2 regions of the Fulvimarina fulva genome follow, and region 2 is predicted to be linked to the other one. Evidence: predicted binding sites of a transcription regulator. Region 2 holds the regulator's gene; the other holds the start of a gene.
The links. Region 2 encodes PhoB, which activates phosphate uptake and scavenging genes when phosphate is short. Its sites were predicted from a motif close to TGTCATNNANCTGTCAT; they were not measured.

Region 1: a site for PhoB is predicted at 1,356-1,372, ahead of phnF (phosphonate metabolism transcriptional regulator PhnF). Genes of this name have one in related genera too.

The regions. Positions count from the first base shown of each region.
Region 1 covers NZ_JBDJAC010000012.1:13,038-16,443, forward strand. Annotated here, with positions in the region: gene ABDX79_RS15460 (carbon-phosphorus lyase complex subunit) at 1-130, opposite strand, end outside; gene phnH (phosphonate C-P lyase system protein PhnH) at 136-741, opposite strand; gene phnG (phosphonate C-P lyase system protein PhnG) at 741-1,226, opposite strand; gene phnF (phosphonate metabolism transcriptional regulator PhnF) at 1,379-2,149, shown strand; gene murB (UDP-N-acetylmuramate dehydrogenase) at 2,196-3,233, opposite strand; gene rirA (iron-responsive transcriptional regulator RirA) at 3,391-3,406, shown strand, end outside.
Region 2 covers NZ_JBDJAC010000006.1:224,458-227,863, reverse strand. Annotated here, with positions in the region: gene thiD (bifunctional hydroxymethylpyrimidine kinase/phosphomethylpyrimidine kinase) at 1-327, shown strand, start outside; gene ABDX79_RS10785 (dihydrodipicolinate synthase family protein) at 332-1,225, opposite strand; gene phoB (phosphate regulon transcriptional regulator PhoB) at 1,383-2,120, opposite strand; gene phoU (phosphate signaling complex protein PhoU) at 2,117-2,854, opposite strand; gene pstB (phosphate ABC transporter ATP-binding protein PstB) at 3,140-3,406, opposite strand, start outside.

The DNA of each region.
Region 1 (3,406 bases), on a different contig from region 2:
ACAGCGCCAGCTGCTGCGTGATCTGTTCGAGGGTCAGCGCCGGCACCGAGCGATCGCCGCGCCGCCGGTCGTCGAGAAGCCGGTGGGCGTTCGCGATGGCCTTTTCGCCGCCTTTTACCGCAACATACATGGGGATCAGACCTCCCGGACAGTCGTGGAGCGCGGCAGCGCGAGGACGTCGGGGCCGCAGGTAAGGACGAGATCGAGCCCGCAGGGAAAAAGCGCGCGATTCATGGTCCTGAACGCGGCAAAACCTTCGGAAAGGCCGCGCGGCGAAATGATCCGCGTGCCGTCGATTCCCGGTCCCGTCAGTTCGTATGAAGGCCCGTCGGTCAGGCTCCCGACCTCGCACAGCACCGTTGCGGAGCGATCGGGATAGGTGAGCGTTCCGAGCGGCAAACGATCGAAAAGCGCGGCATCGAGGTGCTGGACGACCGCGTAGTCCGCGCGCTCGCCATCATCGAGGCGGGCACCGGTGTGAAAAGCGAGCCAGCGTTTGAGGGTCGGTGAGGGCACGCCGATGAAAACGGGCGTTTCCGCGTCGGCGAGCGCAAGCAGGATCGCTCCTTGCGCCGCAGAAAGCGGTGCCGGCGGCGCGCAGCCCGGATCGAGCCGCGCGATCTCGCCCGGACGGCTCATGGCGCGCAGGAGGCTCGAAAAGACCGACTGGGCATCGAAGACCGGATCTGAGAACCCGCCCTCGACCACGTTTGCGGACATGGACATCGCCTGCGCGCTCATCAATCCTCGCCCCGAACCATGGTGAAGAAATCGACGCGGGTCGCCTCCGTCTCCTCAGCCGTCTTCGTTTCGGCAGCCGTAAGGAGCGCCTCGATCGGCGCCACCACGTCGCTCTCGACCGTTTCACGCTGGTCGTCCATCTGCCAGAGCGCATCGAAGGCCGCGGCCAGACGGGCCTTCCCGGTATCGCGGCCAAGGATCATCGCGTGGCCGACGACGGCCGCCTCCCCCTCGCCGCATCGGATGCTGGCCCGCGTGACGCTTGCCTCGCCGAGATTGAAGGGCGCACCGCCCCCACCGATCCGGCCCCGGATCATGACGAGCCCCACCTCCGGTCCTCGAACGGGTTTCAGCTCATGGTGCGATCCGAGACGCGCCCAGGCCTCGCCCAGAAAGTCCGTCGGCCCTTGCGCGAACGCTGCCATCGCGCGCCTTCGCGCGGCGATCGCGGGATCGCTCGCTCCGCCCTTTTCCGTCTCGTCCATGGGCCCGTCTCTTTCCATGCTCTGCGCTCTGTCGTTTGGCGACGGCGTGATGCCGCCTATGGCCGATCCTACCGACAAAATTTGTCTACTTGTATAGACAACTTCGATTATTGGTTTAGCCTGCGGGCGATGACGGGCGTGTGACAGGTGCGATGACAAACCAAACCCATGACGACGGCGTGGCGCTCTGGCGTCGCATCGCAGATCATCTGGAGAGCGACATCCTGACCGGGCGGATCGACGGGATGCTCGAACCGGAGAGCCGGCTCGCGGCGCGCTTTGCCGCAAACCGCCATACGGTTCGCCGCGCCCTTCAGGCGCTATCGCAAAAGGGCCTCGTGCGGGCAGAGCGCGGGCGGGGCACCTTCGTCGAGGCGTCCCAGGCGAACCGCTTGTCCTATCCGGTCGGCGCGACGACGCGCTTCACGGAAACGATCGGGGCGGCAGCGAAAGAGCCCGGCGGGCGGCTCGTCGCAAGCGGCAGGGAACGGGCCTCCTTCGACGTTTCGGCGCGACTCGGATGCCCGGTCGGCGAGCCGCTGATCAAGCTGGAGATGCTGCGGGTCGCCGACGAGGCGCCGGTGCTCGTCTCGACCATCTGGTGCGTGGAACGCCGGTTCTCAGGTCTTGTCGGCGGCTATGCCGAGACGGGGACGATCAGCGGCGCGCTCGAGAAATGCGGCATTCCGGCCTATCGCCGGCTGCGCACGGCGGTGACGGCCGAGAGCGCCGATCCGCGCGATGCCGAGCGTCTGCGCTGTGCGCCTCATGCGCCCCTTCTCGTGACGGTGAGCGTGGATGTGGACCTCTCGGGAGAGCCGATCCTGACCGCCCGCACCCGATTTGCGGCCGATCGGATCGAGCTTCTCTTCGATCACACGAAGGACGAGAAAACCGCGCCTTCGAAAGAGGAAACCACCTAAAACGGCATCAATTTTGCCGGCAAATTGATCACTAAGCCGGCAAAAACTAGCGAATATCCAGCGGCTCCTGGTGCAGCACGATGCCGTAGCGATCCTCCACCGCAGTCCTGATAATCCGCGACAGGGCGTCGATGTCGTTCGCGTCGGCCTGACCGTGATTGACGAGGATCAGGGCATGGTTCTCGTAGACGCCTGCCTTGCCGGACCGGTAGCCTTTCAGGCCGCAGCTCTCGATAAGCCACCCAGCCGATAGCTTCACGGCGCCATCGGCCTGGGGATATTTCGGAACGCCCTCGATCCCGTCCGCCACATCTTGCGAGACGATCGGATTGTGGAAGAAGGATCCGGCGTTTCCGATAAGCCGCCAGTCGGGCAACTTGCCGCCGCGAAGGGCAAGCACCCGTTCCATGATTGTCTTTGGATCGGCCGTTTCCGGCAGCCTGTCGAGACCGGAATAGCCGAGGATCGGCCGCCAGTCGCCGGGCAGGCGAAACGTGACCTCCGCGATGATATATCGGCCCGGCTCGTCCTTGAACGCGCTCTGGCGATAGCGGAAGCGGCAATCCGCCTTGCGGAAGACGCAGAACCGCTTTTCCACCCGGTCGAAGGCGGTCAGGGCCTCGAAGCGATCGGCAAGCTCAACGCCATAGGCGCCGATGTTCTGAACCGGCGCGGCCCCCACGGTTCCGGGGATGCCGGCCAGGTTTTCGAGCCCGCCAAATCCCTGTTCGACGCTCCAGCGCACAAGATCCGGCCAGTCCTCGCCGGCCTGCGCGGTCAGAAGGATGCTGCCGTCGTCCCGGCGTTCGATCTTGCGCCCCTTGGACACGAAAACCGCGATCACAGCCTCGATCTCGGGACCGAGCACGACATTGCTGCCGCCACCGAGCACCACGAGGGGAAGCTGCTCGCTCTCGGCGAACCGGACGAGCGGTTCTATCTCGTCCGCCTCTTTGACGAGGGCACCGAAGCGGGCTTTCGCGGCCAGTCCGAGCGTATTGCGCGGGGTGAGGTCGAAGCCCACCTGAACGTCCACAGTCTTCGGATCGGCACTGATCATCCGCGTCTCGTTTCTCGCGATCATGTTGGATTTGTCTTCAGCGGCTTATCACGACGACCGGCCCCATGCCTATGTCATGGGTCCACAGGGGCGCGGCAAAACGCATCCGGCATGCCCCTTCACATCAGTCTGGAAACATTCTAAATTGGAGTTCGAAGCTCTTGTTTAGACGGGACCGTTCATGCGCCTCACACGGC
Region 2 (3,406 bases):
GCGCTTCTTGCCCTTGGCTGCAAGGCTGTGATGATGAAGGGCGGGCATCTGGCCGGCGATACGGATGCGACCGACCTTTTCGTCACCGCGAATGGGGCGCTCGAACTGAGCGCGCCGCGTACCGAGACGCGGAACACCCACGGCACCGGCTGCACGCTATCCTCGGCTCTCGCGACAGGGCTCGGCTTCAGGCTTTCCCCGATCGAAGCGGCCCAGCGGGCGAAAGCCTATATCGGGGCAGCCATTGCCGGCGCGGACACGCTATCGGTCGGCGAAGGCCAGGGGCCTGTGCATCATTTTCACGGCTTGGGGATCGGCACCGCCTGACCGATCACACGAGCAGCGCTTCGAGCGCGGTCTCGATCCGCCTGCGTTCGGCAAAACCGAGGGGAAGCAGCGGACGTGGAAGTTCTGCTTTGCCGAGATCGAGACTATCGAGCAGCGCATACATGACGCGCAGACTGCCATAGGCTTTGAAAGCCTCCCAGAGCCCGGAGAATGCCCCGTCGAGCCATTGAGCTTCCGATGCCCGGCCCGAACGTGCCGCTGCCGCAAGGCGCACGGCCAGATCCGGCATCATGCCCGCGATGACGGAGTAAAACCCATCGGCGCCGGCAAGAAGGGCCGGCGCCATCGTCCAGTCCGCGCTGTAGCCGATCGCCAATCCCGTCCGCGACCGCAATTTGGCGATCTCGCCGCCGAAATCACCGTCGGACGGTGGTGGCCGTTTCACCGCGACGATCCGATCGACCTTCGAAAGGCGTTCGAGAAGACCGTGGCTGAAGGCAAAACGGGTGGTGCTCGGATTGTCGTAGATGCAGAGGTCGAGGGCCGTCGAACCCACGACAGTGCGAAAGTGCTGGTAGACCTCTTCCTCGGTCAGCGGCGTGTAGGAGACCGGCGCCATCAGCAGGGCATCCGCGCCCGCTTCCTCCGCATCGCGCGCAAGGGCCTGGGCTTCGTCGGTTCTCAGCGCACCGACGCCGACGATGAGCGGCAGACGGCCGTTCACACATTCGGCGGCCGCACGAACCGCCCGGCGGCGCTCGGCGCGGCTCAGATAGGCATAGGTGCCGGTGCTGCCGAGAAGGCCGATGGAGTCGGCGCCCGCGCGGCAGATACGCTCGACGAGATGTCCGAGGAGTTCCGTATCGACACGGCCCTCGCGATCCGCCGGTGTGATCGGAAAGGCGGACAGCCCGTGAAACGGTGAGGCAACGGTCATTCGGCGAACTCCATCGGAACAAGGGGAAAGCCGCGCGCCGACGCTCGCCCTGCAATCAGGCGATAGCATGCAAGGCAATCCGCCAGGCATGACGTTTGGCGATTGGCCTATGACCTTTGGTGATGAACGGGGAGACAGGGCGCGCCGAACGAGCGCGCTACCCTGCCTCCTTCAGTCTCGCGCGCGATGGCGCGGCTTTGCTGGCGAGAAACTGCTCGTCGAGCGCATAGCCCGCTCCGCGCACGGTCCGGATCGGGTCGCGGTCACGCGCCCGGTTGATCGCCTTTCGCAAGCGGCCGACATGAACGTCGACGGTTCGCTCGTCGACATAGATGTCTCGGCCCCAGACCCCGTCGAGCAGCTGCTCGCGGGTGAAGACACGGCCGGGCGACTGCATGAAGAATTCGAGCAGCTTGAATTCGGTCGGCCCAAGCTTCAGCTCGCGGCCCGAACGGCGCACCCGGTGGGACGTACGGTCGAGTTCGAGATCGCCCGCGGACAGGACGCTCGCCACTTTTTCGGGGCTTGCGCGGCGCATCATCGCCTTCACACGCGCGGTGAACTCGCGCATGGAAAAGGGCTTGACGATATAGTCGTCCGCGCCGACCGAAAGCCCCTGAACGCGCTCGCTCTCCTCGCCGCGCGCCGTCAGCATGATGACGGGCAGCTGTGCCGTCTCGGGGCGCTGGCGCAACCGACGGCAGATCTCGACGCCGGAAAGGCCCGGCAGCATCCAGTCGAGGACCAGAAGGTCGGGCGCTTCCTCCTTGAGGCGCAGATCCGCCTCGTCGCCGCGCGCGATGACCTCGACGTCGTAGCCTTCGGCCTCGAGGTTGTAGCGCAGGAGAACGCCAAGGGCCTCCTCGTCTTCGACGACGGTTACACGCAGGCTCATCCCGCTGCACCTTCCACAGCTTCCTCGATGCTTTTCTGGGTCACGGTCGCCGACCGGTCTCCCTTCGGACGGTTCACGTCCATCTCTTCGCCCGTCTTGATGTAGAAAATCGTCTCGGCAATGTTGGTTGCGTGATCGCCGATGCGCTCGATGTTTTTCGCGCTGAAGAGCAGATGGGTGCAGGCGGTGATGTTGCGCGGATCTTCCATCATATAGGTCAGGAGTTCGCGGAAGATCGAGGTATAGACGGCGTCGATCTCTTCGTCGTTGTCACGCACCGTGATGGCGCGTTCGTGGTCGCGCTCTCCATAGGCGTCGAGCACATCCTTCAGCTGATCCACCGCAAGCTCCGACAGATGCTCGATGCCGCGCACGAGCTGGTTCGGCTGGGCGTGGTGGTGAACGGCGAGTACGCGCTTGGCGATATTCTTGGCGAGGTCGCCGATGCGTTCGAGATCGTTCGAGATGCGGATCGCACCGACAATCTCGCGCAGGTCGATCGCCATGGGCTGGCGCTTGGCGATGGTCATGATCGCCCTCTCGTCGACCTCGCGCTGCGCCGCATCGAGGATCACGTCGTCGGCGATGACCGACTGGGCGAGCGCGGTATCGCCGCGCACGAGGGCCGAGACGGCCTGTTCGAGCATCCGCTCGGCCTGCCCGCCCATCTCGGATATGCGGCGGACGATGAATTTCAGCTCGTCCTCGTAGGACGTTACGATATGCGAAGCCATCTTGACCTCCCTCAAAAGATTGGGCGTTTGGCCCCATGATACGAAATCCGTTTGATCGCTTCGCGATGACGGATTTGAAGACGCTCACGCGCCGCTTGGGGCTTCGATACCGTCCCCGGCTTGATCGGCCGGATACGGTATGAGAGCGAATGCGATCCGCCGGGATCGGCACTTCGCCCTTAGCCTTTGTTCCGCCGCATGATGTGATCCGAAACGTCATGACACGTTTCGCCATCCTGCTTTGGCAGGCCCGGCACGTGCAGGACCCGCCAAGCAGCGGCTCGATCAGCCGAAGCGACCGGTGATGTAGTCCTGGGTGCGCTTGTCATCGGGATTGGAGAACATCTTCTCCGTATCGCCGAATTCCGCCAGATCACCGAGATGGAACATCGCCGTCACCTGGCTGACGCGCGCCGCCTGCTGCATGGAGTGGGTGACGATGACGATCGTGTAGTTCTGCTTGAGCTCGTCGATCAGCTCCTCGACCGTCGCGGTCGCGATCGGATCGAGCGCCGAGCACGGCTCGTCCATGAGGATCACCTCCGGCGAGAC